Regions from separate parts of the Paenibacillus sp. FSL H7-0756 genome, predicted to be linked through region 2. Evidence: riboswitches for the same ligand, from Rfam matches in the RefSeq annotation. Region 2 holds a riboswitch; each other region holds the start of a gene.
The links. Region 2 has a riboswitch for cyclic di-GMP ahead of NST04_RS00260 (transglutaminase-like domain-containing protein). Riboswitches for the same ligand answer to the same signal wherever they lie in the genome.
Positions count from the first base shown of each region.

Region 1: it holds a riboswitch for cyclic di-GMP, as region 2 does, so the genes downstream of both, NST04_RS27505 (PA14 domain-containing protein) here and NST04_RS00260 (transglutaminase-like domain-containing protein) in region 2, are expected to answer to the same signal.
Region 3: it holds a riboswitch for cyclic di-GMP, as region 2 does, so the genes downstream of both, NST04_RS05490 (flagellar assembly protein A) here and NST04_RS00260 (transglutaminase-like domain-containing protein) in region 2, are expected to answer to the same signal.
Region 4: it holds a riboswitch for cyclic di-GMP, as region 2 does, so the genes downstream of both, NST04_RS31570 (fibronectin type III domain-containing protein) here and NST04_RS00260 (transglutaminase-like domain-containing protein) in region 2, are expected to answer to the same signal.

Region 1 is NZ_JBBOVT010000003.1:376,118-384,270, reverse strand. Features, by position in the region: gene NST04_RS27515 (discoidin domain-containing protein) at 1-518, opposite strand, end outside; gene NST04_RS27510 (glycosyl hydrolase) at 595-2,115, opposite strand; gene NST04_RS27505 (PA14 domain-containing protein) at 2,307-4,625, opposite strand; cyclic di-GMP riboswitch class I at 4,640-4,720, opposite strand; gene NST04_RS27500 (sugar phosphate nucleotidyltransferase) at 4,859-6,232, opposite strand; gene NST04_RS27495 (UDP-glucose dehydrogenase family protein) at 6,997-8,153, opposite strand, start outside.
Region 2 is NZ_JBBOVT010000001.1:52,922-61,074, forward strand. Features, by position in the region: rRNA gene NST04_RS00250 (23S ribosomal RNA) at 1-2,661, opposite strand, end outside; rRNA gene NST04_RS00255 (16S ribosomal RNA) at 2,912-4,472, opposite strand; gene NST04_RS00260 (transglutaminase-like domain-containing protein) at 4,838-5,647, opposite strand; cyclic di-GMP riboswitch class I at 5,661-5,741, opposite strand; cyclic di-GMP riboswitch class I at 5,815-5,896, opposite strand; gene NST04_RS00265 (class D sortase) at 6,023-6,676, opposite strand; gene NST04_RS00270 (GtrA family protein) at 6,744-7,148, opposite strand; gene NST04_RS00275 (glycosyltransferase family 2 protein) at 7,138-8,115, opposite strand.
Region 3 is NZ_JBBOVT010000001.1:1,223,515-1,231,667, reverse strand. Features, by position in the region: gene NST04_RS05525 (PucR family transcriptional regulator) at 1-491, opposite strand, end outside; gene NST04_RS05520 (cupin domain-containing protein) at 508-936, opposite strand; gene NST04_RS05515 (ring-opening amidohydrolase) at 975-2,045, opposite strand; gene NST04_RS05510 (ABC transporter permease) at 2,042-2,794, opposite strand; gene NST04_RS05505 (ABC transporter ATP-binding protein) at 2,791-3,600, opposite strand; gene NST04_RS05500 (ABC transporter substrate-binding protein) at 3,615-4,628, opposite strand; gene biuH (biuret amidohydrolase) at 4,654-5,337, opposite strand; cyclic di-GMP riboswitch class I at 5,843-5,935, shown strand; gene NST04_RS05490 (flagellar assembly protein A) at 6,011-7,660, shown strand; gene NST04_RS05485 (aldo/keto reductase) at 7,689-8,153, shown strand, end outside.
Region 4 is NZ_JBBOVT010000003.1:1,282,948-1,291,100, forward strand. Features, by position in the region: gene NST04_RS31550 (endonuclease MutS2) at 1-2,055, shown strand, start outside; gene NST04_RS31555 (DUF350 domain-containing protein) at 2,087-2,506, shown strand; gene NST04_RS31560 (hypothetical protein) at 2,637-3,182, shown strand; gene NST04_RS31565 (MFS transporter) at 3,264-4,481, shown strand; cyclic di-GMP riboswitch class I at 4,567-4,668, shown strand; gene NST04_RS31570 (fibronectin type III domain-containing protein) at 4,682-8,153, shown strand, end outside.

The DNA.
Region 1 (8,153 bases), on a different contig from region 2:
TCGTATTTGCTGCCTGTTCCGGCAATCCCGGCGATCTGAATGATGCCTGAGAGCTGAGCGTTGGAGAATACGCTCATCTGGGGTACGGATTTGTACGCATCGATAATGCTGACGCGAAATAAGACCCCGTGCTCCGGGATCTTATCCAGCTCATACTGAATCCGCAGCTCCGGGTTGGTCTCCCCGTGCAGGCCGGAGGGAAGGGACTTCAGCTCTGCCGACCTGGCAGTGGTTGAGGCTATGCTGAGCGTCTTCTTCACCCCGTTTGACCCTGCCGCCTTGAACTCATCGGCAGAGCCGTCATGCTTGCCAAGCTTCCATAGAACCGTTCCTTCCGGCATCTCAGGACCGGCATCCTTAGCCGCTGACAATGAAGACAGATCTACATCCGCTTCACCGTCCTTCGTCCCGTAATCTCCGAAGATAGAGACGGACAACAGAACCAAGATGATCAGTGCTGCAAATTTTAGTAGCCTGTGGAGATATTTACCGGGTTTCTTTTGAACTCTAGTCCTCATTCCCTTGTCCTCGCTTTCTTCCGGAATTCTATGCTGTACCGGGATAACGTTACGCTTCTTCTGCTGCGGAGCTTCCTTAAGGAAGCGTCAGTGCACTCTGGGGAATTATCATCTGCTTCTGGCTCTGGCTTCTCCACATCAGACTGACGCTGGCATCCCCGCGGTTCTCGTAATACTCTACCTTGATGGCGTAGGGGGTATTTGCAGAAAGTGTGATGCTGCCCTCCTTGCCCGTGCTGCTCTGATTCTTCCAGCTGTCGATCAGGAGCTTGCCGCCGATCCATACGCGGATGCCGTCATCCGAAGAAGCGGTGAACGTATACTTTTCACTGTAGAGAGGCTTAAGGGTCCCGGTCCAGCGTACCGAGAATGCATCCTTGGGCAGGCCGTAGGCCGGTGAATTGCCATGCCAGTTGAATTGAAGGGTGCTGTCGTTACGGGTAAGCAGCGGTGTGCCGGACAGGTCCATATTGCCATAATACTGGCCCCTCAGGCCGTTCCTTGAGCTTACAGCCGCCGCATGCGTTTTGGTACCCACCGCGAGCTTATAGTCCTCCCGCGATACCGTGTATTTATGATTCATGAAGCTTTGGATTTTTACGGGCGGATTATTCTCCACCAGCATCTTGCCCCATGTCATCGTATATACCCATTTGCTTTGTTTTTGAGACATGATGACAGGGTCTGGAAGCTCTCCGCTCTCCCCGATGCCTATTGGTTTGCCGCCTGCAAGCTTCAGGAGGCTGTCATAATAAGACTGCTTGAAATCATTGTCGTAAATGTCGGCGGCCAGAATATCCACCTTGGCGGTGCCGGGAAAATAGGCGGCATACGGCTCAGACGACTTGTTGGGGGCATTCGGATTCCACACCCACAGCAGATTGTTCAGCTTATGCGTCTTCACCATGCGGTCATAGACCAGGTCCCAGAGCTTCGCAAAGTCATCCTTCTGCCCCCACCAGAACCAGCCGCCGTTCATTTCATGATAGGGCCGCCATAACACCGGAACTCCGGCATCGCGCAGCTCACCCAGATACTTGGCCACTTCATCCAGCTCAGCAACCAAAGCCTTATACTGCGGCGTTCCGGGAGTGACGTACTGCTTGAATTGATCCTGGCTAAGCGGCTTCTGCACATTGGTCCATACCGGCGCGGTTCCCGGCAGATTCTGATGGAAGGTCATGGCGACAATGCCGCCGCCCTCATGCCATCGTATGGCGCTGTCCACGACAGCCTGACGCTGTCTGGCAATGGTCTCCTTAGACTGGTTGCCTATGGCTCCCAGCTCATAGCCATGCAGAACGGCATAGCGGCCGCTTGTTGTGCGGAGCTTATTATTGAATTCATCGGGGCTCTCCAGGTAATCATGCTGGCCGGATATCATCCCCTTGTCGCTAAGATTACTAAGATAGCTTAACAGTGCGGAAGCCTCCTTGGAGGCCGAAGGATTAATGGGCTTTATGGGAGCGGGGGCGGCAGGTGCCGTAACCTTGGCGGCTGCGGGCAGACTGCGCCCTTCCCCCCATGGAAGTAATGAAAGGATAAGGATTAGAGGAAAAATAGTTGTATATAGCCTGTACTTACGGTAAGTGTTCAATGTAATCTCCTTTCTCCAGCCACACTCTCAGGCAGGCCCCGGAGGTTAAGCCTCCCGGATTATCTGCCTTTCTATAGCTTAGTAGCCCTGCTGGTAAGCAGGGCCATTAAGAGTGGCTTACAGGATTTATAATTGTAACGTCTTAACCAGTAACAGCGCCAATGATGAACACAGCTGCGGACCTTATGAGCTTAGGAAGCGGACGGGAGGAACAGCGCGCTTGCCGGAACGGTACCTTTGGCTTGGCTCGGACTCTGCCACATTAGCCGCGCTTTTGCATCCCCTTGATTCTCATAATACTCTACCTGAATATCATACAGCTCGCCTGCGGTCAGGCTGATGCTGCCCATGCGTTCGGTGCCGCTCTGCTTCACCCAGCTGTCAATCACAAGCTCACCGTTCACCCGTACGCGGATACCGTCATCAGAATGGGTATAAATCTGATACGTCTCTGTGTACAGCGGCTTAATCTTGCCACTCCAGCGGACAGAGAAGAAGTCTACGCCGATAGCGGCATCCGGCGAGCCTTGGCGCCAGTTGAAATCAAGCACCGCATCGGTGCGCACTGCAGCGGGTTCGCCCGATAGCGTCATGTTATTGAAGTATTCCGCGTACAACCCATTGGCAGCAGGGACTTCTACCGGCAGATCCACCGGTGTTGCTGTAGGAGAAGGAACGGGAACAGGAGCCGCTGTCGGCGTTGGCGTAGGCACTGGTGTCGGTGCTGGCGTCAGTGTTGGTGCTGGTGTTGGCATTGGTGTCGTTACTGGTGCCGGCGTTGCTGTCGGTGCTGGCACTGCTGTCGCTGCTGGTACCGTTGTCGGTACTGCTGTTGCAGCCGGAGCAGGTATGGATGTGTTGCCTGCTCTGGAGAAAAGTGCACTTGAAGGTACGGTTCCCTTCACCTGGCTGGGGCTCTGCCACATCAGATGGACATTCGCATCGCCTGCATTCTCGTAATACTCTACCTTGATATCGTATAGTTGCCCGGCAGTCAAGGCTATGGTTCCTGTGCGGGCCGTTCCGCTCTGCTTAACCCAGCTGTCAATGACGGCTGTACCGTTCACCCACAAGCGGATACCGTCATCCGATGTAGTATAGAACTGATAGCTCTCACTGTAAGCCGGCTTAATCTGGCCGGTCCAGCGGATCGAGAAGTAATCTACGCCGAGTGCGGCATTAGGAGTACTCTGACGCCAATTGAAGCTGATGACATCATCGTTACGGACCATAACCGGTGTTCCCGAGAGCGTCATGTTCTTGAAGTATTCTCCAAGCAAGCCATTCTGGGCAGGCTTACTCTCCGGATCACCGGAGGTTGGGACCGGCTTCGGCGCAACGGTTGGCGCCGGTGTTGCGGTTGGCGCCGGTGTCGGCGTTGCGGTTGGCGTCGGTGTCGGTGTCGGCGTCGGCGTTGCTGTAGGCGTCGGCGTTGCGGTTGGCTTAGGAGCCGCCGCCGGAGCAGACCAGGCCTTATATTGGTCACGGGTCAGTGTGTAGCTGTCATTCATAAAATTCTTGATCGTAGCTGTGCTGTTATTCTCGTAGAGCATCTTGCCCCAGTTCATCATAAACACGTAATTCTGCTGATTCAGCTTCAGCTTCGAGATGTTCGGCATTTCACCATTCTCGCCGATGCCGATCGGTTTGCCGCCAGCCAGACTGGTCAGATCATCATGATATTTATTGGAGTAGTCGTTATTATATATATCTGCTGCCAGCACATCCACTCTGTCCGCACCCGGATAAGTCCGCGGATAGGGATCGGAGTTTGCATTAGGCGCATTCGGGTTCCATACCCAGAGCAGATTATTTAACTGATGAACGTTCACGAACCGGTCATACATAATATTCCACAGGGATGTAAAATTATCTTTCTTCCCCCACCAGAACCAGCCGCCGTTCATTTCGTGGTAAGGTCTCCAGAGGATCGGAACCTTAGCATCCCGCAGGCTTTTCAGAGAGACAGCTACTTTATCCAAATCGGTGATCAGCGCATTATACTCTGGCGTTCCGGGGGTTACGTATTTGTTAAATTGCGCCTGGGTGATTGACTTCTGCACATTGGACCATTCGTACTTGGTGCCCGGCAGATTCTGGTGAAAGGTCATGGCGACAATGCCGCCCGCTCTGGACCAGTTCGTCGCACTCCAGACGATATTTTTGCGTTGTGCAGCTACTCCGCTCTCACTCTGCCCACCGATTGCTCCCAGCTCATAACCATGCAGTGCTGCGTATTGTCCGCTTGTTCCCTTCAGCTTGTTGCTCAGCTCATCCGGACTCTCGAAATAGTCATGCTGGCCTGTAATGATTCCATTTCCCGAGATACCATACAGATTATTCAGCAGCTTGACCGCCTCCGCTGAGGCGTTAGGGTTCACCGGCGCTCCTTCAGAGGAGGCAGCCTTGACGGTGGAAGGGGCGATTCCCAGTCCCACAGGTACAGCAGACAATACCACGGCCAGCGACAGCACAGCGCAGAGCAAACGAGACTTACGGTAAGTTTTCACAATATTCTCTTCCTTTCGGTAGCCAGGCTGCCACTCTTGCGAAGGCCCTATAGCTTTGCGTCCCTGTCTTTCGATCAGGTTTGCCTTTGTCGTTTTGGAAGGATCAATCCCTCTTACCGTAAATTATCGTCTTTATGCAATTTTTTTGTAGAGCAAACGCGAATTTTTCCGAATAAATAGTTCCGAGTACCTGTTTTGATTCTGTAACAAATGGTTAAATAGATAAGTTAGACCTACGAAATGAACTGATGTAGCGCTATATCCTCCCAGTCCAGAGTAATACGGATATTATCTTCCTCTACCAGCTCCGACCCCGTCTGCACCTCAATGAACTCCACATCGGTAAGAGCAAGAATGGCATGCTTGGTCCCTTCCGGTATCCGCACCACATCTCCCGCCTTCACCGTATGCATCTTCTCATTGATGACAATACTGGCTTCCCCGCTGACGAAGGTCCAGATTTCACTGCGTTTGTGATGCAGCTGATAGCTGATATTTTTACCCTCATTGATGAAAATCCGCTTGGTCAGCACCTCGTTGCCCTCATCATATTTCACATAATCTATCACCTTGTAATGACCCCAGCGGCGTTCCTCGTACATCGGTCTTTGTTCAAAAGACTTCAGCACTTCCTTGATCCGCGGACTCTCGGTCTTGTGCGTCACCAGAATACCGTCCGGGCTGGCGGCGATAATCAGATCCTTCGCCCCGATCACGGTAATCGGAATATCCAGCTCGTTAATGAGACAGGTGCCTTCGGAGTCTGCTGTTACGAAGCCTTTACCGACATGGTTGCTGCTCATTTCTTCGGTAAGGGTGTTCCAGGTACCCAGGTCCTTCCAGAATCCGGCGTACGGCTGCACGACGATGTTCTCCTCTTTCTCCACCACTTCATAATCGAAGCTGATGGACGACAGCAGCTTATACTGCTTCTGCAGCTCCTCGTAATTCAGCGGCAATCCTTTGCGCTGCAGGATATCCAGCAGGTAACCCAGACGGAAGGCGAACACCCCGCAGTTCCAGAGCGCGCCTTGGCTGATCAGCTCCTCGGCCTGCACACGGTCCGGCTTCTCCTGAAAGTGGCTGACCTGCAGATAACCATTCGCTCCCGCATCTGCGCCGGTTGGAATAATGTAGCCGTATTTCTCCGAAGCATGCTCGGGAACTACGCCCATCAACGCCAGGTTCGCCCCGCTCACCAGCATGGTGTTCTCCAGCTGCAGCACCGTTTCGAAAAAGGAGGATTCCACGTATGGGTCCACCGGCAGAATCGCCACGGTCTCGCTTGGAGACACCCCCGCGATGGAATACAAATAGGCCGCCGTCAGCGCAATGGCCGGGAAGGTATCCCGCCGCTCCGGCTCCACGATGATCGGCACCTCGCTGCCGAGCTGACTCTGGATCATCTCCACCTGGCTGCGTCCGGTCGCCAGATAAGAGGACCCGGCCATGCCGTTCTCCTCCAGCTGTCTCCATACCCGTTGTACCATTGATTCCGGTTCACCTGCCGGACTTGCCAGTACCTTCAGAAATTGCTTGGAGCGTGAATCATTGGACAACGGCCAGAGCCGCTTGCCGGAGCCGCCTGATAGAAGTACTAGTTTCATAGTGAACCCTCCGTATCGTATTGTTATTGGGTATTTCTTATTTCGGCTGTGTGTTAAAATCCCGCCTGTTATGAGGGTCGCTGCAAGGAATTTTGGGCTTACGGCCGCTGTTGTCTCCAGATGTTGTTGATTATATTGCTTGCAGCAGATAACATCCGGAGACAAAGGCGGACGCTAACGCTCCTACAGCTCCAAAATTCCTCTCCACTCCATTTCATAACCGGCTTTACTTTTTATATCCGCTTCGCCCGCAGGCGAAGCTCCCGGCTAAAGATCCGGGTATTGCCGCTTGTTGTAGCGGCAAGGGGGCCGGGCTGCCGCTATATTGTTCCAGCGGCGAAAGATTCAAAGGCTCAGAGGCTCAAAGACTCTTAAGTGCCGCTTGTTCCAAGGCGTCACCGCTGAGTTAGCGGCTGGAAAGAACAAGAGTATAGGACAAGAGAATCCAAGACAATGGAATTCAAGACCGGAATTCAAGACTCTTGTGCCAAGGGCTCGCCGCATAAGTTTGCGGCGGCAGAAGCTGGTTAGTTTAAGTACAGGCACTTGTGCTCTTCATTTGCTCATTTAGCCAACATTCGAGAAATCAGGGGCACTAATGCTCTTCATTTCACCATGCAGCCCACTTTCGGCGCATTCAAGGGGATTTATCCCTCTCTTTTCACCGCGCAGCCCACTTTCGGCGCATTCAAGGGGATTTATACCTCTTATTTCACCGCGCAGACCACCCCCGGCGTGGCGCGTTCAGCAAGGCTGAGCCGGCCTTACACCGCGCCAGCCACGCTGGCGGAGAATCCGCTAAGCCCGCCCATCTGCGGGCGGCCGACAGAGATGTACTCGAGGCCGGTGCCTTCGATTTGCTCTTTGCTATAGACGTTGCGGCCGTCGATCAGCACCTGGCGGCGCATGGTTCCGGCGAGCTGGTGCAGGTTGATCTCCTTGAACTGGCTCCAGTCGGTCAGCAGGCAGACAGCATCGCTGCCCTCGGCAGCCTCTTCCGCCAGTCCGCACCAGCGGAGCTGCGGGTGATCGTATTCCTTGCGGAAGTTATCGGCCGCAATCGGATCATACAGCTTCACGATGGCGCCTTCGGCTACCAGCGCCTCAACAATCTCACGGGCCGGGGCCTCGCGGACATCATCGGTATTGGGCTTGAAGGCAAGCCCCCAGATGCCGATGACCGCGCCGCGCAGGCTGCCAAGCGATTCATGCAGCTTGGAGATAATCATGAAGCGCTGGCCTTTATTGACTTCAACGACGGATTTGAGCAGCTTGAACTCATAATCCACGTTACCGGCAATCTGGATCAACGCATTGGTGTCCTTCGGGAAGCAGGAGCCGCCATAACCGATACCGGCCTGCAGGAAGGTCGAACCGATTCTCTGGTCCATCCCCATGCCGCCTGCGACTTCGGTGACATCTGCTCCTACCTTTTCGCAAATGTTGGCAATCTCATTAATGAAGGAGATCTTTGTCGCCAGAAAAGCATTCGAGGCATATTTGATCATCTCGGCGCTGCGGATATCCGTGACGAATACATTCTCTGTGAAGCCCTGATGAAGCTCGCGCATCGTTGGCTCAAGGGCCGGATTATCCAGTCCGATGACGATCCGGTCGGGATGAAGCGTGTCGCGGATGGCAGAGCCTTCACGGAGGAATTCAGGCGCAGAGACGATATCGAAGGGATGATTCGTGAGGGAGGAGATCAGCTGGCGGATACGCTCATTAGTGCCAACAGGGACGGTCGACTTGGTCATAATAATCTTGTAGCCTTCCATCGCCTGTGCAATCTCAGCAGCCGCTCCTTCAATATATCTCAGGTCGGCTTCGCCGCCCGGCAAGGAAGGTGTACCCACGGCAAGAATGACGATATCGGAGCGGCGGACCGACTCCTGAAGATCGGACGAGAAGCTCAGCCGGC
Region 2 (8,153 bases):
CCACGACAGATAGGGACCGAACTGTCTCACGACGTTCTGAACCCAGCTCGCGTACCGCTTTAATGGGCGAACAGCCCAACCCTTGGGACCTACTTCAGCCCCAGGATGCGATGAGCCGACATCGAGGTGCCAAACCTCCCCGTCGATGTGGACTCTTGGGGGAGATAAGCCTGTTATCCCCAGGGTAGCTTTTATCCGTTGAGCGATGGCCCTTCCATGCGGTACCACCGGATCACTAAGTCCGACTTTCGTCCCTGCTCGACTTGTAGGTCTCGCAGTCAAGCTCCCTTATGCCTTTGCACTCTGCGAATGATTTCCAACCATTCTGAGGGAACCTTTGAACGCCTCCGTTACTCTTTAGGAGGCGACCGCCCCAGTCAAACTGCCCGCCTGACACGGTCCCCGTACCCGATAAGGGCACTAGGTTAGAACCTAGATACGATCAGGGTGGTATCCCAACGGCGCCTCCGCAGAAGCTTGCGCTCCTGCCTCCACGGCTCCCACCTATCCTGTACAGATCGTACCCAAATTCAATATCAAGCTGCAGTAAAGCTCCATGGGGTCTTTCCGTCTTGTCGCGGGTAACCTGCATCTTCACAGGTATTAAAATTTCACCGGATCTCTCGTTGAGACAGCGCCCAAGTCGTTACGCCATTCGTGCGGGTCAGAATTTACCTGACAAGGAATTTCGCTACCTTAGGACCGTTATAGTTACGGCCGCCGTTTACTGGGGCTTCGGTTCACAGCTTCGGACTAAGTCCTAACCGCTCCCCTTAACCTTCCAGCACCGGGCAGGCGTCAGCCCGTATACTTCGCCTTACGGCTTCGCACAGACCTGTGTTTTTGCTAAACAGTCGCTTGGGCCTTTTCACTGCGGCCCCCTCGGGCTATTCACCCTACCGAGGCACCCCTTCTCCCGAAGTTACGGGGTCATTTTGCCGAGTTCCTTAACGAGAGTTCTTCCGCGCGCCTTAGAATTCTCTTCTCGCCTACCTGTGTCGGTTTGCGGTACGGGCACCTTCTCCTGACTAGAGGCTTTTCTTGGCAGTGTGAGATCATGACCTTCGCTACTGTAATTTTCGCTCCCCATCACAGCCCAGCCTTACGGTGTGCGGATTTGCCTACACACCAGCCTCACTGCTTAGACGGACATCCATCAGTCCGCGTCACTACCCTCCTGCGTCACCCCATCGCTCATAGCGGATTACGGTGGTACAGTAATTTCAAACTGTTGTCCTTCGACTACGCCTTTCGGCCTCGCCTTAGGTCCCGACTTACCCTGAGCGGACGAGCCTTCCTCAGGAAACCTTGGGCTTTCGGCGGATCAGATTCTCACTGATCTTTTCGTTACTCATACCGGCATTCTCACTTGTATACTCTCCAGCGCTCCTTACGGTACACCTTCAACGTATATACAACGCTCCCCTACCCCAGATACAAAGTATCTAGCCATAGCTTCGGTGGTGTGTTTAGCCCCGTTACATTTTCGGCGCAGAGTCACTCGACCAGTGAGCTATTACGCACTCTTTCAATGGTGGCTGCTTCTAAGCCAACATCCTGGTTGTCTGTGCAACTCCACATCCTTTCCCACTTAACACACACTTGGGGACCTTAGCTGATGGTCTGGGCTGTTTCCCTTTTGACAATGGATCTTAGCACTCACTGTCTGACTCCCGGCAAGAAGTAAATGGCATTCGGAGTTTGACTGAGCTTGGTAACCCTTGCGGGCCCCGCACCCAATCAGTGCTCTACCTCCACCACTCCATTCACCGAGGCTAGCCCTAAAGCTATTTCGGGGAGAACCAGCTATCTCCGAGTTCGATTGGAATTTCTCCGCTACCCCCACCTCATCCCCGCATTTTTCAACATGCGTGGGTTCGGGCCTCCAGTGCGTGTTACCGCACCTTCACCCTGGACAGGGGTAGATCACACGGTTTCGGGTCTACGTCCACATACTTAAGTCGCCCTATTCAGACTCGCTTTCGCTGCGGCTCCGGCTTCTCACCTTAACCTTGCATGTTAAACGTAACTCGCCGGTTCATTCTACAAAAGGCACGCCATCACCCATAAAAAGGGCTCTGACTTTTTGTAAGCACACGGTTTCAGGTTCTATTTCACTCCCCTTCCGGGGTGCTTTTCACCTTTCCCTCACGGTACTGTTTCACTATCGGTCGCCAGGTAGTATTTAGCCTTAGCAGATGGTCCTGCTGGATTCATACGGGGTTTCACGTGCCCCGCACTACTCGGGATCCGTCTCGGAGAGAATACCATTTCGGCTACAGGGCTTTTACCTCTATCGCGGGCCTTTCCAGACCTCTTCGCCTACCATATTCCTTTGTAACTCCATGTGAGACGTCCCACAACCCCAAGAGGCAAGCCTCTTGGTTTAGGCTGTTCCGCGTTCGCTCGCCGCTACTGACGGAATCACTATTGTTTTCTCTTCCTCAGGGTACTTAGATGTTTCAGTTCCCCTGGTCTGCCTCTGCGTATCCTATGTATTCAGATACGAGTAACTGCGAATTACCACAGCTGGGTTTCCCCATTCGGACACCCCCGGATCAAAGCTTGCTTACAGCTCCCCGAGGCAGTTTCGTTGTTCGCCACGTCCTTCGTCGGCTCCTGGCGCCTAGGCATCCTCCGTGTGCTCTTAGTAGCTTAACCAATGTGTTTTCCCTAAGGAAAATCACGGTAGCAACTAATAACTATTTCCACTTGCTTACACAAGTTTCAGCTAAAAGATGTTCTAAAACGCAAATTCGTTTCGGTATCCAGTTTTCAAGGATCAAAGGTAAAGATGAGAGCTTAAACTCTCAAAACTGACCAACGAGTGAGTAACAGGCCTAAACCTGATTGGTTTGGAAGCGAAGCTTCCGATTTGAATGTCTTCATTGCAGAAGACGATTCTCCATAGAAAGGAGGTGATCCAGCCGCACCTTCCGATACGGCTACCTTGTTACGACTTCACCCCAATCATCTACCCCACCTTCGGCGGCTGGCTCCCTTGCGGGTTACCCCACCGACTTCGGGTGTTGTAAACTCTCGTGGTGTGACGGGCGGTGTGTACAAGACCCGGGAACGTATTCACCGCGGCATGCTGATCCGCGATTACTAGCAATTCCGACTTCATGCAGGCGAGTTGCAGCCTGCAATCCGAACTGAGACCGGCTTTGCTGGGATTGGCTCCACCTCGCGGCTTCGCTTCCCGTTGTACCGGCCATTGTAGTACGTGTGTAGCCCAGGTCATAAGGGGCATGATGATTTGACGTCATCCCCACCTTCCTCCGGTTTGTCACCGGCAGTCACTCTAGAGTGCCCAGCCCAACCTGCTGGCAACTAAAGTCAAGGGTTGCGCTCGTTGCGGGACTTAACCCAACATCTCACGACACGAGCTGACGACAACCATGCACCACCTGTCTCAACTTTCCCCGAAGGGCACCTGATGCATCTCTGCTTCGTTAGTTGGATGTCAAGACCTGGTAAGGTTCTTCGCGTTGCTTCGAATTAAACCACATACTCCACTGCTTGTGCGGGTCCCCGTCAATTCCTTTGAGTTTCAGTCTTGCGACCGTACTCCCCAGGCGGAGTGCTTACTGTGTTAACTTCGGCACCAAGGGTATCGAAACCCCTAACACCTAGCACTCATCGTTTACGGCGTGGACTACCAGGGTATCTAATCCTGTTTGCTCCCCACGCTTTCGCGCCTCAGCGTCAGTTACAGCCCAGAAAGTCGCCTTCGCCACTGGTGTTCCTCCACATATCTACGCATTTCACCGCTACACGTGGAATTCCACTTTCCTCTTCTGTACTCAAGTCACCCAGTTTCCAGTGCGACCTCAGGTTGAGCCCAAGGTTTAAACACCAGACTTAAATAACCGCCTGCGCGCGCTTTACGCCCAATAATTCCGGACAACGCTTGCCCCCTACGTATTACCGCGGCTGCTGGCACGTAGTTAGCCGGGGCTTTCTTCTCAGGTACCGTCACTCCGGTAGCAGTTACTCTACCGGACGTTCTTCCCTGGCAACAGAGCTTTACGATCCGAAAACCTTCATCACTCACGCGGCGTTGCTCCGTCAGGCTTGCGCCCATTGCGGAAGATTCCCTACTGCTGCCTCCCGTAGGAGTCTGGGCCGTGTCTCAGTCCCAGTGTGGCCGTTCACCCTCTCAGGTCGGCTACGCATCGTCGCCTTGGTGGGCCGTTACCCCACCAACTAGCTAATGCGCCGCAGGCCCATCCCCAAGCAGCAGATTGCTCCGCCTTTCATTCTCTCCTCAGGAGAAGAAAGAAATTATCCGGTATTAGCTACCGTTTCCGGTAGTTATCCCAGGCTTGAGGGCAGGTTGCCTACGTGTTACTCACCCGTCCGCCGCTAAGTCTGAAAGGAAGCAAGCTTCCTCTCAAACTCCGCTCGACTTGCATGTATTAGGCACGCCGCCAGCGTTCGTCCTGAGCCAGGATCAAACTCTCCAAATTGGTATTTAGAAAGAGCGATTGCTCATTTTGAAACATCTGACGAGAATTTACATTCTCTAATTTGGATCTCACCGAAGTGATTTCCTATACTCACTCGTTGTTCAGTTTTCAAAGATCAAGCTCGTTGTCAGCGCCGCTCACCGCGTCACCAGCAACTCTTATAATATATCACGTTCATCCGAGCAATGCAAGCTTTATTTTTGAAATCACTTATTTAAGTAATCTCTCATTTCCTTTGCCGCTCAACAACGCTTATTTATAATAACCTATCCTTCTATTAAAAAGCAACCTTTATATAAATAAAAATAACCCGCTTAATAATTAAGCGGGTTATTCTCAGGTAATGCTATAGTTCACAGCTATTCTTAGTAGAATTTCGCTGCAGTATATTTGCTTGCTGATTTGACCAGTTCAGTTGATGCTGTGTTTTTACCCAGACCTGCATCGACTGTAGTATCAATCGTTACCCATTTGCCGTTCAGGAACACTTCATTCCAGGCATGGTATGAAGTTACATAGCTTGTATTTCCCATAACCAATTTGGTTGGAATACCTTCACTGCGGAGCATTGTAGCGAACAAGGATGCGTAATCGTAGCAGATTCCTTTGTTGGTAGCAAGCGTGTTATCGTTGTTCGGAATATAATCTGTGCTTACGCTGTTAGCCAAAGAGTAATCATATTTCACGTTAGTTACGATGTAATTGTAGATAGCCTTAACTTTGTCTGCATCTGTAGTCAGACCCTTTGTAAGCTGAGCTGCCTTTTGAACGGATTTATCGGAAGAACTCCACTTTACATTCTGTACGGAGCTCAAATATACGGCATTCACATTGCTCATGGAGAGAGATACAGTCTCGGAAGACAGTACTTTGTACTTGTTGCCGGTAGTATTCTCAAGAACAGAGACCTTATAAGAGCCATTACCTTGTTGCAGCGGGAACGTCTCGTTCGGTTTGGAAGTGTATAAGTTGTAAGTATAGCTGTTGTTGCCCTTGGTAATCATGAGCTTCATCTTCTTATCCTTAGGAACATCGTACGATACCCCGATAATCCCTTGATCAAGTTGTCCAACATTTAACCAGCTTGAATCTGCATTAGCGGCTTGAGCAGTGCCTGTCTGTACAGAAGTGACGATCACAAAAAGTGTAATCAACATTAAATAAAACTTCTTCATGGATAAAACCCCTTTCGGTAGCTGGCTGCCATTCTTACGGGAAGGCCCTTTAGCTTTGCGTCCCTACCTTTCGATAGGTTTGCCGTTATCGTATAAGCTTTATCTGTCCAATCTACTACCACATAATGACAGATTCTGAATTAAAACAAACAAAAAAAGCCTCTTCATTCGGTAGCTGGCTGCCATCCATGACGGGAAGGCCCTGTAGCTTTGCGTCCCTATCTTTCGATAGGTTTGCCGTTATCGTGTATTAGCTTCTGATAGTTCTATCTTACCATACCTCTATCTATTATCAAGACCCAAATTGCTAGATTCCACCACAAATATACTAAAATTTTATGTTTTTTCGACCTTTATCGCCTTGTCTTGATGGATTCAGGTCAGCTTCGCATGAATGATAAGTCTGTGGGTCGGGTTGACAAGCGGATCACAGGTAATAAGGGTCAGAATCTTATCATCATCCTTTCCCTTCAGTACCGAAATATCAGTAGGCTCTACAATAGATACATCATATACAACATATTTGTATTCCTGGCCGCTTGTAATAACAGTAATGGTATCCCCTTTACCGACCTCATCCAGTCTGTTGAACAGCCGCCCTGCCGTTCTTGACCGGTGTGCCGCAATCGCTGCATTGCCTACCGCGCCAATCGGAGCTGTCTCCTTCATATGCGCCGCAGCATGCTTCATATTAGTCTTGGTGGCGCCCTCCAGTACAGGCAGCTTCAGATCGATTTTGTCAATTTCAATAATGGCAGTGATCTTGCCTCCAACTTCAATCTCGGGCGCTGTAGTGGGCACCGGCTCTTCTGCACCAGACTCTTCCGCCAGCAGCTGGGTGACTTCCGCATAAGGCTTGCTCAGATCCTGGCTGGCAGGAGCGGTAGCCGAAGGAACGATTTCACTATAGGCCTGTTCGGCCTCTTCCAGCAGCTTCTGCTGCTGACGGTCCTCGTACCATTCGCTTCCTTTGGGGTAGAGCATAATCAGGACCCCGGCAAGTATAATCAAATAGGATAACTTCCGCATGACAATCGCCTCCGCAATATAGAATAAGTACTCCCGCCGCAGAATACGGGGAAGATATACTGTCTCTTTAGAATACCCATTTCCGGCTTCCAAAGAAATTAATGATCACTGTTATGAAGGTAACCAGCACCTTGGCCAGGAGCACCTGTATCCCCAGCCGGTCAGTCAGAAGATGAATCAACAGCACCGAAATGCCCAGCACCAGCAGATTCAGCACAATAAATCTCACCAGCTGCATCCGGTCAAAGCCGCCATTCCCGCCTCTGTCCCTTCCCTTAAAGGTCACCTTCTTATTCCAGAAAAAGCTGTTGGCCGTCCCGGCGCTATAGGAAATAATCTGTGCAGGGGTGTTAAGCATCCCCAGGGAATGCAGCAGGGTAAATACCGCAAAATCTATGAATGTGTTAAGCAGGCCCACCGCATTAAATTTCAGAAACTGGATCATGCCTGCGCGCCAAGCCTTATCTTGCATAATCGCTTTCCTTCCGGGTGTCTTCAGACTCTGTATCCGGGTAGCCTCTGGTCTCGCGCACGATATAGAGCGGTCTATCCTTTGATTCGTCATAGATCCGTCCGATGTATTCCCCAATGACGCCCAGCAGCATCAGCACAATGCCGTTAAACAACAGGTTCACCCCGACAATGGACGCCCAGCCCGGCACGGTCCAGGAGGTGAAGACCTTCTGGAATAAGACCAGGAACAGGTAGATGAAGCTGGAGAAGGACAGGAAGAAGCCGATATAGGAGGCGATTTTGAGCGGCTTATGCGAGAAGGAGGTGATTCCGTCGAGCGCAAAGCGGATCATTTTTTTGAGCGGATATTTCGTCTCCCCGGCGTAGCGTTCCTCCCGCACATATTCCACCATGGTCTGCCGGAAGCCGACCCAGCTCACCAGCCCCCGTACATAACGGTTCTTCTCCTTCAGACCGCGCAGCACATCGCAGACCTTGCGGTCGATCAGCCGGAAATCCCCGGTATCTGTGGGAATCTCCACACTGGTCATGCTGCTGAGCAGACGGTAAAAGATTTTGGCCGTAACCTTCTTGAAAAAAGTCTCTCCGTGGCGCTTCAGCCGCTTGGCATAGACTACCTCATAGCCTTCCTTCCACTTGGCGATCATCTGCAGAATGACCTCCGGCGGGTCCTGGAGATCTGCGTCAATCACCACGACAGCCTGACCTTCAGCATAATCCATGCCCGCCGTAATCGCCACCTGGTGGCCGAAGTTACGGGAGAAGTCAATCAGCTTGACATGCTCATCCCTATTACTGATTCCGCGCATAATCTCAGCCGTACGGTCCCGGCTGCCGTCATTGACGAACACAAGCTCATAGGTATCCCCGCACTCATCCATTACTTTTTTGAGCCGCTCGTAGGTTACCTGAATGACTTCCTCCTCATTATACATGGGCACAATTACACTATATCTGGCCTTCACAAGGGTTCCTCCTAAATTTATTGTAAGCCACAGCTTCT
Region 3 (8,153 bases), 1.2 Mb from region 2:
AGGAAATCCTCAATCCCGTCGCCATGGAGAAGCTGCTTCGACAGCTTCTGGAACCGGCTCTGCAGCTGCGAGAGCTCCCGCGCCTCCTGCACCAGCACCCGCTCCATAATGTCGCGGACCACATCGGAGAAGGAGGTGGAGGCGGGCAGCTCGAAGATCGGAAAGCCCAGCTGATCCGCCAGCTCCAGCGCCCGCGGCGGAATCTCATCGATATAACGCTTGGTTTTGATCCCGAGCGCGGACACTCCCTTCTGGTCCAGCTGCGGAATAATCTCTGCGAGCAGCTCCGGCCGGTTATGAAAGGGGAAGCCGCTCGTAATCAGGAACTCTCCCGGACGGACCCAGTCAATAACATCGGGAACCTCCATCACATTGACCCGGTTAATATAACGCCCAAGGCCGCCGGCTCCGGCCAGCAAAGCCGCTTCCTTCAGATCGGGAATCAGCAGAATATCGCTGCAGGTCAAACCGGTAATTACATTGCTGCCCATGGCTCCGCCGCCTTTACTATAGCTTGGAAGAATAGATATCCTCGATTAGTGTAGTGCCGAAGAAGCTGTTCCCCGGCACCTCCGCCTCCGCAGGTACAAAAATACTGATCTGCTCCGAAGGAGAATCCCCTGTATTCCGGACAGAATGAACGACGCCAGCAGGCACATGGAACGTATCTCCGGCCCTGTAGCTGTACCACTCCCCGTCACATAGCAGCTTGACCTCTCCTACGGTAATATGAATGATTTCGACTACATCATGATAGTGCGGCAAGACCTGACCGCCGATCCCCAGCTTCTCCCACAGAATCGAGCTCATGCGGATGCCCAGGCGGTCCGCCTCCTTTGCCGAGACAATCTCCCGGTGATACAGCTCTATGTGATTCGGCATAAGCTCCCATGTCATATCTGCTGCTGCCAGCACTTTCGTTTCCTGTGTATGCATATTCGATTCCCCCATGATGGATAAAATGTTGTTGTATCTTACCTGCGGCGGAACACAGCCGCCACCGGCCCTCCGCCCTTCGGCCCCTGATGCTCGCCTCCGCCGGAGACATAGATCATCGGGTCGCCGCCGACATAAGCCAGCACACCGCCGACTACAGCCCGCGCATGGCGGGTATGATTGATATCCGAGTCGTCCAGCATGATATGGCGGCGTCCGCGGATGACGCCATCGGGATCAGCTTCCGCCTTGGCCAGCACCTGTACCAGCTCTTCACCGGGATACCGGTCCAGCAGGCCCTGAAGCGCAGCACCATCCACAGCATCCTGCATCACGGCATGGTCGATGTGGTACGGGCCGTCCGCAGACAGTGAGTTCCCGAACACAATCACTTCGCAGCAGGACAGCTCACTGCCCGCTGAAGTAGAGGCTACCGCGCTGAATTGAGTCCAGTCCGTGCAGATATCTTCCTCCTGTAGAGAGGCACGATCCACCTCACCCAGCGCTACCCCGGCACCAAGTGCAGAGGCTCCTCTGGAATAGCCCATCGATTTATAAGTATCCTCTGTAATGAGTGATACCCCACGGCTGTGCGCCTCATAGATCTGTTCAGCGGTAAGCAGCGGACACTTGATCTGCACAAAATGCACATCCCCCGGTGAGGTGATGCCGGCATCCATAACCGCCCGGGTCACGGCATCCGCCACGGCGTCTGCCTGAGGGAGCCGGCCCAGCTCCTCCGGACGGAAGCTCCGGGTTCTTGCCACACCAATGGCGAGTGACTTCAGGCCATCAGCGACCACACCCGGCTCCCCCTCTCCGCTGCGGCTAATAACTGTGAAGTGCGGGCTGAGCACCCCCTCCGTACCGCCGGACATCACATAGGAGATATCGGCAGCTCCTCCTTTTGCCGCTTCAGCAAAGAAGCCTTTCAGTGCCATAACCGCATAACCCCGCGTAAAATCATTCACACAGCCGTTGCCCTCCGTCTTCCCCAGTACCGCAACCACTTCCTCCGGCCGGAACAGCCCCGCTTCCACCGCTGCGCTTAATCCCGACATATCATGCGGCGCGCCTGCAGGGATTCGGATAACCGAGCAGTTCATCATAGATCATCGCTCCTTGTCCAGAAAATAACCCGTTTCTCCAGCAGCCCGATACACCAGAACAACAGCAGGCCGCACAGCGCCGAAGCAATAATAGCCGAGAACATCACCGGCGTATCCATATGATAGGAAGAGACCAGCACTACATAACCCAGTCCCTTATTGGCTCCGACAAATTCGCCGACGATGGCACCGACGATGGCCAGCGAGGTGGAGATTTTGAGGGCAGAGAAGATATAAGGCAGACTCGTCGGCAGCCGCAGCTTCCAGAAGATTTCGCTCTTCGTCCCTTTGTAGGTGGAGAACAGCTCCCAGGCTTCGTATTCAATCGCCTTAAGCCCCTTAACACTGTTCACCAGAATCGGGAAAAAGCAGATCAGCATCGAAGCGATTACCTTCGAGGTATATCCGGTTCCCAGCCAAACGACCAGCAGCGGGGCCAGCGCCACCAGCGGCGTAGTCTTAAGGGCAATGGCCAGCGGGAACATTCCCTTCTCCATCGGCTTGGAATGCACGAAAATCACTGCGGTAGCCAGGCCGAGGATATTGGCGAGAATGAACCCGGTCAGGGCTTCACCCAGCGTAACCAGCGTATGCGACCAGAGCGAGCCATTAATAGCCGAGACTACCTGTGTAGGTGCAGGCAGCAGATACATGGGAACCGCCAGAAGACGTACAGCCAGCTCCCACAGCAGCAGGAAGCCGAGCGCAAACGTAACCGGGTACAGGGTGTCTTTGATTTTGACCGTCATAGATGCTTCACCCGCTTTCTCAGTTCCTTGACAATCCGGTGGAATTCCGGCAGCTCTTCCATGCCCGCTTCACGCGGGGAGGGCAGCGTCACCGGAATGATATCCGTCACACCGGCAGGCCGGGGAGACATCATCACGACCCGGTCCGACAGCAGCGCGGATTCATGAATCGAATGGGTAACCATTACAATGCTGCTTAGACTGGTCTCCGGGCTCTCCCACAGCCGCAGCAGCTCGAAATTCAGCTTCTCCCGCGTCAGCTCATCCAGCGCGCCGAACGGCTCATCCATCAGCAGCACCGTCGGATCGGCCGCCAGAGCCCGGGCAATCGCCGCCCGCTGCTGCATCCCGCCGCTGAGCTGATGCGGAAAGTGGTTCAGATAATCCTGAAGGCCGACCAGGCGCAGGGCACTTTCTGCTTTTTCACGTGCCTCGGCTTTGCTGAATTTCTTCTTCTCGCCCAGCTCAAGCGGCAGCATTACGTTCTGCAGCGCACTGAGCCACGGCATCAGGACCGGCTTCTGGAAGACCATGCCCAGGGACAGATCCGGGGAGGCATACGCCACTTCTCCACCGGCCTCCGGACTTAACAATCGCAGCATCAGCCGGAGTGTTGTAGATTTCCCGCAGCCGCTCGGTCCGAGAATCGAAATGAACTCATTGCGGTATACGTCAAGACTGACCTGATCCAGCACAGGCACGTTGCCGAAGGAAAGAGAGCAATTGCGCAGGGAGAGCATCGTTTCCCGGGTACCGGGATGCTGCGCGGAGGCAGCATCCAGCTGTTCTTTGATCGCTGTTGTCATTATCGGGTCCCTCCTTATTTCAAAAACTCGTTGGTGAACAATCCGCCGATGTCCTGTTCCTTTTTCACAAAGCCCAGCTCGACCAGATTCTTCTGCAATGTCTCCCAGGACGCCTCGTCCATTGAGCCCAGCGGAAGCTTCTCCGGATCAAGCAGCGGAATGCTGGCCTTCATCATATTGACCTCATGCTTCAGATCCAGCTTCTCGCCATATTTCAGACCGAATTCCGCTGCCTCCTCCGGATGCTTGACCGCATAATCCCAGCCCTGCATAGATGCCTGCACGAAGCTTGCGACCATCTCCGGGTCCTTCTTAATAACAGACTCCGTAGTGAACAAGGTATCGGCATAGAAATTGATGCCATAGTCGTTCGGATCAATAATATTCACTTCCTTGCCTTGCTCCTCTACAGCCAGCACCTCATTAATGACATATCCGGGCCAAGCCTTGACCTGACCGGTTAACAGCGGACTCAGATCATATTTGACCGGCATCTCTTCAATTTTCGAAGGTTCGATGCCCGCACTTTTCTCCATGGCACGGAAGGTCAGCTCTTCGTTTCCGCCCAGCTTAATGCCTACCTTTTGCCCGATAAGATCCTCCATTGTCTTGATCCCGGACTCTTTGAGCGCGAACATGACGAACGGGGTTTTGCGGTAGATCGCAGACAATGCTTTGACCGGGACGCCTTTCTCTCTGGCAATGACGACCTGGTCGGCACCGGTAACTCCGAACTCCTCACTGCCGGAAGCTACCATCTGCACAGCCGGGAAATCCGAGCCCCCCGGGCGGATCTCAACATCCAGCCCCGCTTCTTTATAGAAGCCTTTTTCCACTGCGGTATAAAAGCCGGCAAACTGCGCCTGATGAATCCACTTCAGCCGGAGCACCACCTTTTTCAGCTCGCCTGAGCCTTCTGCTCCCTGTCCTTCGGCCTTTCCGGCATCCGTATTGTTACCGCAGGCGCTCAGGAGCAGCATTAGCGAGGTTAACAGCATCAGTGCTTTCGTTCTGGACTTGTTCCACATGGTAATTCCCCCGTTTATGAATGATTTAGTATTGCTCCAGCGCCTTCAGCACCGCTTGCGAATCACTTACACTGCCGAACACCCCGCCCTGCATTTGAACCATATTCAACGCCGCCAGGTGATTCGCTTCATCCGTCGCTCCCGTGCAATCCGCAAGGATCAGACACTCGTACCCCCGGTCATTGGCCTCCCGCATCGTGGTGTGTACACAGACATCGGTAGTAATACCAGTCAGAATCAGATGGGTAATTCCTTTATTCCTCAGGATCAGGTCCAGGTCCGTTGCGTAAAAGCTCCCTTTGCCCGGCTTGTCTATAATGTACTCTCCGCGGGCAGGCGCCAGCTCCTCAATGATCTGCCAGCCGCGCTCCCCCCGTACGAGGATTCGTCCCGCCGGTCCTTCGGAGCCGATCTCAGCCCCGATCTGGCGGCTGCGCCACCGTTTGTTCGCCGGCAGATCCGACAGATCCGGCTTATGCCCCTCGCGGGTATGAATCACGGTGAACCCTTCGATGTCCCGGATACGTGCCAGCAGCCGCTGAATGGGCTGAATCGCCCGCGCCGTTAATGAGAGATCATAACCCATTCTCTCGACGTAACCGCCCTTGCCGCAAAAATCCGTCTGCATGTCGATAATCATCAGCGCTGTCTTCGCCGGGTCCACTGCCCCGTCATAAGGCCAGATGTAAGGTGTTGCTGCAATCTGCATGGTTTATGCTCCTCTCCTGATGTCGCTATCTCTATTAATGTTAGTTTAGTTAACATTAACTCGCGTTTCTTTGGTATGAGTTAGATTATATTACAATGAATTTGCGATGTCTTCGGTTTTATTACGAAATAATACACTGAATGTTTGTGTTTATTTACATAGTTAACACATACATTACATAATCATTCGCAATACTGCTTATTAAAAAGGAACACTCCGGGTTTTGCCAAGCCCAAGGTGTTCCAACAGTTGAATACCCGCATTTCTTCTCATCTTCCTCTTCCATAAGCTGTAAGCGCTGGGAAACCAGTTTTTTTGTCGAAATAGAGCTGCATATTTCGAGTTTTTTGATAAATAGGCATAATATAGTTGAAAAATAGCTCTTTAAGTACTAGAATTAAGCTTGTTTGCAGAAGTTAATGACGCATAAGAACTATTTATGATTCTTTTTGTCGATTGCAGTCGATCACAATTCATCACCTCTACAGGATGTATATCATTGATCTATTTCTAAAGGCAAACTTCCCGAAAGGGCAGGACGCAAAGCTATGGGCCTAAGAACGCCAGAATCCGCGTTTACGGTTGCCAGGCTGCCAATAGAGACCACTTAAGCCAGCTGTTCAGGAGGAAGACTTCCGGGCTTGATGATGTTCTTTTTCTGTACGAATTGCCATTGATCATACGAAAAAGTGAGGTTACAACCATGCCGCAGCAGGATATCGAACCAAGCCGATATGAATTCGTAGAGTCCCTGATGCTTGAACGTAAAGGTCTCCTGGATTCATTCTCTGTGGAGGGCCGGACTTCTGACGGGACAACTGGAGATAAGAATGGAATTATCCTCGTGCAGGACAACCAGATATTCATTACTCCCCCGCTCCCCGGAGGCGCTCCCGCCCGCATTTCTGCGATCCACCCTGTTGTCCTGAAGATCAACTGGAAGACCGTTACAGAGCCAACCGAGGTGACCAAGTCAGATTATATTACCTGGGAGATCTGCGAGAAGCCGCAGTATGAAATTACCGTATCGCCTGACAAGCTCAAGGTCCACTTCACTTTATACCGTGCAGAGAAGTACGCCTGGAATCTGGTTAACTGTCCCGCCGCCTTCGAGGCGGTCGTCCGTGCCCAGCCCAACCCGGCGGTGCTGCTGTCCACGCTCACCATAGAACAGATTATTTCTTCACTGGACAACCGTTTCATTCTGCGCAGCCTGAACATTCCCGCCCTGTACGCGGAGCTGGAGAATCCTACATATCTTCCCGTATGCATCGCAGAAGGAAGAGCTCCGCTGCCCGGCAAGGAAGCCCGGCTGGAATTCCTGCTGCCGGAGCATACACTGGAGGGGAACAGAATGCTTGGGGGACAGGAATCCCCCGCTCAGAAGCCTGCGGAACCCTTGGAGTATCTCCGTTTCCCGGGAGCTCCCTTTACCTTTGCAGGTGAGGTCTTCGCCCGCAAACTGCCGCCGGAGGAAGGCATTCCCGGCCTCGACACAGACGGAAGGGTTCTGCCCCCTCCCCCGCCGCAGGATATCTACTTTGCTGCCGGCAATCATGCCAAGCTCCTTCCCTGCGGTAATATCGTAGCCAACCACACAGGCAGACCCCGCATCTGCGGAGGAAGCGGCAGCATCCGGATCTGCGACTTCCCTCCGCTCTGTCTGCTGACCAGAGAGATGACAGAGCCTGCGGGCGACGTTATGTTCGCAGGCGACATTATTGTACCGGGAGATCTGGAAGGATCTGTACGGATCGAAGCCCTGGGGAATGTGTACGTCTATGGCGATATCCGCCAATCTACGATTATAGCCACCGGCAGTATTTATGTTAGCGGCCAGGTTACCGGCAGCGGCCTGTACGCCGGATATGCCGGGGTACAGCAGCATCGTCTGCACAGCCTCGCAGGACTGCTGCGTATAGAAGTGGACGGACTGCGTGAGGCGGCACGCCAGCTGGCCAAGAACGTAGAGTCCCGGCAGCAATCGGTGAATTACGGTCTGGTGGTCATGCTGCTGCTGGAGGATAAATACAACCACCTCGATAGCCTGATCCGCGATCTTGAGGCTACCCTGAGCCGTATGAACGGAGAGTTCGGCTCCGGCACAGACCCGCTCCGGCATATGCTTGAGGTGTTCACCCACCCGGGGCAATTCACCGGATACATTACGGATAGTGTCCTAAGCAGCTTCTCCAGGCTGCTCCTCAAGCTGGGCGAGGAGATCGAACTGCTCGAGGAGGAGCATGCAGTAATTAATCTCGCCCGTTCGCAAGGCAGCCGCCTGGAGTCCGGCGGCAAGCTGCTTGTGCGGGATTCTTGTTAAGTACTACTAGATAAGGAGAAGTGAGAGCATGCGATATAACCGTCTAGGCAATAGCGGCCTTCAGGTGTCCGCCCTGGGTCTTGGAACCAATTCATTCGGTAAACGGGCAGATCAGGAGACCTCGGTCCGCATTCTGCACACCGCTATGGGTCAGGGCATCAATTTCATCGATACCGCCAATATCTATGCCGGCTCTGAATCGGAGCGGATCATCGGCCTTGCGCTTGAGGGCAGACGCCATAACGCAGTGCTGGCGACCAAAGCCGGATTGCCGAAGCATGAGGGACCCGGCGGCAGCGGCTCTTCGCGCCATCACCTGATGCAGGAGCTGGAGGGCAGCCTGCGCCGGCTGAAGACTGACTATGTGGATCTGTATCAGATCCACACCTTCGACCCCTACACACCGCTGGAGGAAACGCTGCGCACGCTGGATGATCTGATCTCCGCAGGCAAGGTGCGGTATATCGGAGCCTCCAATTATGCCGCCTGGGAG
Region 4 (8,153 bases), on a different contig from region 2:
TTCCTCCATGCCATGCATGACGATGAGAGCATTCCTGCGCTATTCGCGCAGAGTGATCTGCTGTCGGAGCAGAAGCATGTAGAGGATGCCATCCGCATGTGTATTGACGAGAACGCCGATGTTATGGATTCGGCGAGCACGGAGCTTGCTTCCATCCGCCGCGAGCTGCGCGGGGGAGAGACACGCATCCGTGAGAAGCTGGATTCGATGATCCGCTCGTCTTCGGTCTCGAAGATGCTGCAGGATCAGCTGGTGACGATCCGTGGTGACCGGTTCGTCATTCCGGTCAAGGCGGAGTACCGCGCCCACTTCGGCGGTATTGTACACGACCAGTCGGGCTCAGGGGCCACGCTGTTCATCGAGCCGGAATCCATTGTGGCGATGAACAACAAGCTGCGGGAGACGCGGCTGCGCGAAGAACGCGAGATCGAGATCATCCTGCACCGGCTGACTGCGCTGGTCGGCGATATTGCCGAGGAGATGGCGTATGATATCGACATTCTCGGCGAGCTGGACTTCATCTTCGCCAAGGCGCGTCTTGCACGCGATCTGAAGGCTACCCAGCCGCGGATGAATGACCGCGGATACCTTCGCCTGCGTAAGGGCCGCCATCCGCTCATTCCGGCCGAGCAGGTTGTGCCGCTGGATGTGGAGCTGGGCAATGATTACCGCTCCATCATTGTGACCGGACCGAATACGGGCGGGAAGACCGTGACCCTGAAGACGATCGGCCTGCTCAGCCTGATGGCGATGTCTGGCCTCTTCATTCCGGCCGAGGAAGGCAGCCAGCTGTGTGTCTTCGATGCGATCTACGCCGACATCGGCGATGAGCAGAGCATTGAGCAGAGCCTCAGTACCTTCTCCAGCCATATGACGAATATTATATCCATTCTGAAGCGGATGACACCGAAGAGTCTGATTCTGCTCGATGAGGTCGGTGCAGGAACAGATCCGGCCGAAGGCTCCGCACTGGCGATAGCCATTCTGGAGAATATTCACCGGACGGAATCCCGGATGGTTGCCACTACACACTACAGTGAACTGAAGGCATACGCTTATGAACGGGCAGGCGTTATTAATGCCAGCATGGAATTCGATGTGCAGAGCCTGAGTCCCACTTACCGGCTGCTGGTCGGTGTGCCTGGACGAAGCAATGCGTTCGCCATTGCTGAACGCCTCGGGATGCCAAGCGCGATCCTTGAGCATGCGCGCGGCGAAGTGAAGGAAGAAGATATGCGCGTTGAGCATATGATTGCGTCCCTTGAGGAGAACCGGCTCACCGCAGAGAACGAACGCGTACGGGCGGAAGAGATTCGCCGCGAAGCGGAAGAATTCCGCAAGCGGCAGCAGCAGGAGCTGGAGAAGCTCGAAGGCTCACGCGACAAACGTCTGGAGAAGGCAGAGAAGGATGCCAGCGATCTTCTGGCCAAGGCGCGCAAGGAAGCTGAAGAGATTATCAGCGACCTGCGCCGCCTGGCGCTGGAGGAAGGCGCATCCGTCAAGGAACATAAGCTGATCGAAGCGCGCCGCCGGCTGGATGAAGCAGAGCCTGCACCGCGCAAGAAGGCTGTGCCGCGCAGCACGGTCAAGGCGCCGCGCAAGATTCAGCCAGGGGATGAAGTTAAGGTAGCGAATGTGAATCAGAAGGGCCTTGTGGTTGAGCTGAGCGGTACCAAGGAAGCTGTTGTACAGTTCGGCATCATGAAGATGAAGGTCAATCTGAGTGATCTGGAATTCCTGGCCTCCGCACCGGATGCTCCTCCTCCGGCTCTGCGCAGGGCCACAACGGTCAAGCGTACACGCGATGAGAATATCCGTAGTGAGCTCGATTTGCGCGGTGCGAACCTGGAGGAAGCCATTATGGAGACCGACCGCTTCATCGACGAAGCTTTTCTCGGCAATCTGGGGCAGATCTCCATTATCCACGGCAAGGGGACGGGAGTCCTGCGGACAGGAATACAGGAATACCTCCGCAAGCACAAGCATGTCAAAAGCTATCGGCTCGGGAACTACAATGAAGGCGGCGCGGGTGTGACGGTAGCTGAACTGGAGTAACGCCCTTAGTCCGGCAGAAAGAGGGAAAAGAGTGCAGGATAATATTGATCTTTTGCTGGAACATCCGCTGGGGGCGCTGCTAGGCTACTTCACTGTCGCCATATTGGGGCTGGTCGTCTTTCTGTCCTTCTTCGAAATGGTGACGAAATACAACTGCTGGGAAGAAATCCGCAAGGGGAATGTGGCCGTAGCTATGGCAACCGGAGGCAAAATCTTCGGAATCTGCAACATCTTACGCTTCAGCATTGAAGCAGGGGCATCGATCTATGAGACGATGAAATGGTCGGTTGTAGGCTTTTTGCTGCTGCTGCTGGCTTACTTCCTGTTCGAGTTTTTTACTCCGGTCTTTTCAATTGATGAAGAGATTGCTGCGGATAACCGGGCGGTAGGATTGACAGCCATGCTGCTCTCCATATCCTTGTCCTATGTTATCGGCGCGGCCATATTCTGAATTAGGGGGCAGGGAGATGAAGCTGCTGATTCGGATTCTGTTTTTTTCAGCCCTGGCTTTTGTAGCGGCCGGCATTATATATTTAACGGTGAATTGAACCGAATGTGAGTAAGCGAAGGAGATTATACAGATGGAGACAACAGTTTGCCCATGGTGCCATACCGAGATTGTATGGGATGAGGAGTTTGGACCCGAGGATACCTGTCCTCATTGCAACAACGAGCTTAGCGGTTACCGCACAGTGACAATAGGTGCAGAGGATCTGGAGGATGAAGAGCCGGATACGGCGGAAGCTTCCGGAGAAGAAGAGATCAGCGACGATAATCTGTGGGATGACGACGACAAGGATAGCGTGGTGCCTGTATGGGGGACGCTGACCCAGTTCGGTGACGATTATGACCTGAAGCGTTATGAGGACAAGGTCTCGGCAATTCTGGCTGCCCAGCTGGAAGCGCCGGAATGTCCGCAATGCCATGAGCTGATGCTTCACTCCGGTACGCAGCAGGTGAACGGGTTCACCCCGGCAACGCCGGAAGCGCTGGGCGGCGCAGCCGTGCTGAAGCCTCCCTTCGCGCTGAATCTGTACGTATGCCCTTCCTGCTTCCATGTCCAGCACAGTCTGGCGCAGGAAGACCGTATCCAGCTTGTCCGCAATCTCAGCACCGCAGCCGAATAAATATCGGATTCATGCTTTCCCTGCCGTCTGGACATGTTAGTTATAGATGAAGTGTCTTAGGACGAGCAGGGAGGGTTAAGCATGAGAGGTTCAGAACGGGGACAGGCGGCGCTGCTGCTGGCTGTAGGCGGGCTATACCTTCTGGCTACAGTGCTTGCAGGGACGTTCCTCAACGTATATCTGTGGAAAAGCCGGCAGAACTTCGCCATGATCGGCTGGTTCACCGTGGCCCAGCAGCTTGCCGTGGGTCTCAGCTTTTGGCTGGGCGGCAAGTGGGTGAAAGAACATAACAAAATGAATGCCCTGCGGCTGGGAATTGCCGTATCGGGCTTTTTTTATTTGCTGGTGCTGTGGCTTCGCGAAGAAGCAGTGCATTATATTTGGCCGCTGGGTGGGGTCCTCGGGCTATCCATCGGGCTGTATTGGCTGGCATTTAACATTGTTTTCTTCGAGATTACGGACGCTGCGAACCGCGATTTCTATAACGGGTGGATGGGTCTGCTGGGTTCCCTGACGGGAATAGCCGGCCCCTGGGTGTCCGGCTGGATGATCTCCCGCTGGCAAGGCGGACAAGGCTACCGTATGGTATTCATATTGTCTTTATGTATCTATGGGGTGGCTGCTGTGCTAAGTTTCTGGCTGCGCAAACGGCCGCGCGGCGAAGCCTATCTCTGGCTGGAGCCCTGGCGCGAGCTTACCCGCAGGCGCAGTCCTTGGCGGCCAGTTGCGGCGGCGCTAGTGTTCCAGGGTATCCGGGAAGGCGTATTCTCCTTCCTGATCGGTCTGCTCGTCTACATTGCTGCACAGGAGGAGAGCAAGCTGGGACAGTTCGCCCTGCTGACCTCCGCCGTCTCCCTGATCAGCTATTATGCGGCCGGCAGATGGTTCAAGCCCCGTGCCCGGCTCGGCGGTATGCTGGCAGGCAGTCTGCTGCTCATCGCCTTCCTTCTTCCGCTGCTGTGGAAGGTGAATTTTACCACCCTCCTGATCATGGGAATCGGGACCTCACTCTGCCTGCCGCTCTACATGCTGCCGATGCTGTCCACCAGCTTCGACCTTATGGGAGTGTCCGAGGAGAGCGCCGGCAAACGCGTGGAATTGGTAGTGCTAAGAGAGCTTAGCCTGATGAGCGGCCGCCTCCTTGGTCTGCTGATCTTCATCGCCGTGCTGTCACTGGACCAATCTCCGCAGACCATTACGCTGCTTATGCTGCTGCTAGGTGCGGCGCCGCTGGGGAGCTGGGTGGTGGTGCGGAAGATGCTGGGTTTAAATGTTCACAGAAATAACAATATTATATGATTCAAATATAGGGTATTATTGCCAAGGTAAGTACAGATTGTATTTGAAGTGAATTCAAAATGATTTCGCATGAATTTAACCATTAGAACTAAAAAGGCAAACCTGTACGAAAGTCAGGGACGCAAAGCCACGGGCCTTACCACAGGGCGGGAGATACCCATCTGTGAATGGTAGCCGGGCCGCTCTTTCCGGTGGTTTTTTTGCGCCCTTTTTTAATTGAAGTGTTAAATGAGCGGAGGTCTTTTATGACAAATAGGAAAAGCTTTATATGTAAGGTACTGTGTTTTATCATTTTGGCTCAAATTCTTGCACCTTTTGTAGAATTCTCAGGGATGAAAATTTCCGCACAGGACAGTATTCTCAGGATCCGGTTTCAGCCCGAAGAAGCCCCTGTACAGGACGGAGAGCTTGCAGATTCTGGAGCCGTTTTTAGCGTCAAAAACCAATACTCCTACGGCTGGAACATGGATCATACCGATGCAACAGTCTCAAGAGATACATACGATGACTCCGGCATAAGTAGCCTTACACGAATCCATCCGGATGGAAAATGGGAAATTGCACTAGACAATGGTACTTATGAAGTCTCGGTAACCGTAGGTGACTCTGTATATAGCAGCAACAACTCCCTTTCTGTTGAGAATATCAAAGTGATGGACGGACTCACTCTTGAAGCAGGGCAGCATAGAACAGTCAAGAAGAAGGTTGCTGTCGAAGATGGAAGACTCACGTTAAGTCAAATCAATGCTGCTGGAATGGAGACGGCTCTCAATAGCATAGAACTTTCATTGGTTAATACATACACTCCCGCCTTGATACCGCCTCAAATAAGTATGCCCTTTGAACCCAATAAGGTTGTTGGTGACAAAGTTCTTCTATCGGGAAGCATGACCAACATACACAACGCTCCGCCTTTTATTAGGGTGAACGGCCTGCAGGTAGAAATCTCCCGCCATATCCGCGAACAAATAAAATCTATTGAACAACAAATACAGCAGGTTAGCCAACATGCAGTGGCAATAGGAAATTCGGATATTGAAGCTATTCAAAGCTCTATCCGCTCCAGCGGCAAGAAGCCTGCAATTATTGCAGTCGGACAATTGAATTTAGAATCAAGCGTGACGTTCGGAAGCGCAGAACAGCCTGTCATTGTAATCGTCGACGGCATGAATACGAACCGGAAGCTGAATGTAACGGTGTACGGGTCGCTAATCCTCCGTGGAGGATTAAATGCCAATACGGAGTTGGATGTTAATGTTATCAACCCTGTACCAGATGAGAATCTAGGTAATCTATGGGTACAGGGGACGGTGCATTTAAATAATAATTCCAATGTACATGTAGATAATGAATTGTTTGCAGGTTCTTTGGTCTATAACAATGGTTCGCTCGATCTATCCGCGGAACGGATAGTAGTACAAGGCAATATGAATATCAATACTATGGTAACTATGAATGTAGACGAAGAAATGTCTATTGGAGAAGTGGTTTCCAATAATTCAAGGGCAGAACTAAATGTAGCGCAGGGAGATCTGTTTGTCCGGGACAACGTCAGTGTGAATAATCATCTTAATATCACCACAGGCGGATTATTTGCAGTAGGCGGAAATGTCATCTCGAACCAAAGACCTATAATACATACGGGGAATGAGCAAGCTGGACGTACATTGTTGAAGTATGTTCTGTCGGGCCTTAAGGCCGAGTATTACAGCGGCAATGATTTTACGGGCAAGAAGGCCGTGAAGGTGGATGAATCTATTTCTTTGGCTGGCCCACCTGTTCTGGGTGTGCCGGGGATAGCAGACCAGCATTTCTCAGTAAGATGGACAGGGCAAATTCAACCTAACTATACAGATCAATATACCTTCTCCGCCAGAACGTCAGGTGGAGTCAGACTCTGGGTGAATGATCAGCTCCTGGTGGATGCCTGGACAACGAAGCAGCATGTGGAGCAAGGCACCATCCAGCTTGAAGCGGGGAAAAAATATGACCTGAAGATGGAATACGCTAATGATATGGGGAATCCTCAGGCCAGCTTATCGTGGGAGAGCGAGCAACAGACCCGTGAAGTGATTCCCTCTGTATCTTTAAGACCTTTTTCTATACCAGCAATAAATGCTAGTGCAACAGACTCAGCCATTACATTGAACTGGCCTGCTTTGTTTAATGCAGATGGATATGAAGTGGAATTCGATAAGGAGGTTACTGTCCTCGGCAGTGAACCTGATTTTTCCAAGGGGGAGCTTAGTCCGGGAACTGAACATCTCTATCGTATCCGGGCAATCAGTGGCGACATCAAAGGGGAGTGGTCAATCACTTCATCTTATTGGACCTTGCCAGCTGCACCACTGAATATTCAAATGAATGCAACAAGCCATACCATTACTCTCGAATGGGAGCCGGTCATCGGTGCCTCCAGTTATGAAATCGAGGTTAATAACAGTACGAAGAATATAGGAGCCGTGCTAACTTACCAGGAGACTGATCTGAATCCGAACATGCCCAAAGTATTCCGAATCCGGGCGGTGAACAGCAGCGGAGCAGGGGCATGGAGTGAAGTGGTTACGAAGACTACTCTGGTTGGAGTACCTTCTAAGCTGCAGGGAACGGCAGACGAGCAGTCAATTCATTTGCACTGGGATGCTGTATCAGGAGCCGCCTCCTATGATTTGGAGGTAGACGGAACCGTAAATAATAACATCCTGGATAATTCATATATACATGGAAGTCTCCAATCTAACAGTAAGCACAGTTATCGTGTACGAGCTAAGAACGATGATGGAATCAGTGAATGGAGCAATACCATCACCGTGCATACTTTGCCTGGAGTTCCGCAGAATCTTACAGCACAAGTGGAAGGAAGCTCTGTGCATGTGGCATGGGACCCAGTTACCGGAGCAACGGGGTATGACATCGAGGTAGATGGAGACGTTCTGGATAATGAATTGAAGCTAGAATTCACACATTCACAGCTAGCATTGAATTCAGAGCATACCTACAGAGTGCGGGCGAAGAATGATGAGAGAGTCGGAAGCTGGACCCAAACGATGGTTTACTCCACTCATGCCGGCGTTCCTGCTAATATTCAGACTTCAGCGAAGAGCAACGAAATTACAATAACTTGGGACATAGTTGCAGGTGCGCTAAGTTACGATATTGAACTGGATGGGGCAACCATTCTTAATGTTACGGATAACCTCTACATCCATAAGAAGCTGGCACCCTTCTCCACCCACAAATATAGGGTAAGAGCTTTAAATGCGGCGGGAGCTGCCGAGTGGAGCGGATACGTATCTGCAACCACTACCTTCGGCAAACCCTCTAATCTGAAGGCCTTAGCCAAGAATACAAGTATTGAATTTACGTGGGATAAGGTAGAGAGTGCGACCGGCTATGATCTCCTGGTAGATGGTGAAGTTCTGAATAACGAAGAATCGCTATCCTATAAGCATACTGGATTAGAACCCTATTCCTGGCATAATTATCGGGTCAGAGCGAAGCAGGGAAGCTTCCTTGGAGAATGGAGCGAACCGCTGACGATTTCAACCGTACTCGGGATTCCGGGAAACGTAAAGACTGAGACCAAGAGCAATCAAATCCGATTATCCTGGGATTCCGTTAAGGGAGCCACCGGCTATGAAATTGAAGCGGACGGTACAATTATAGACAATG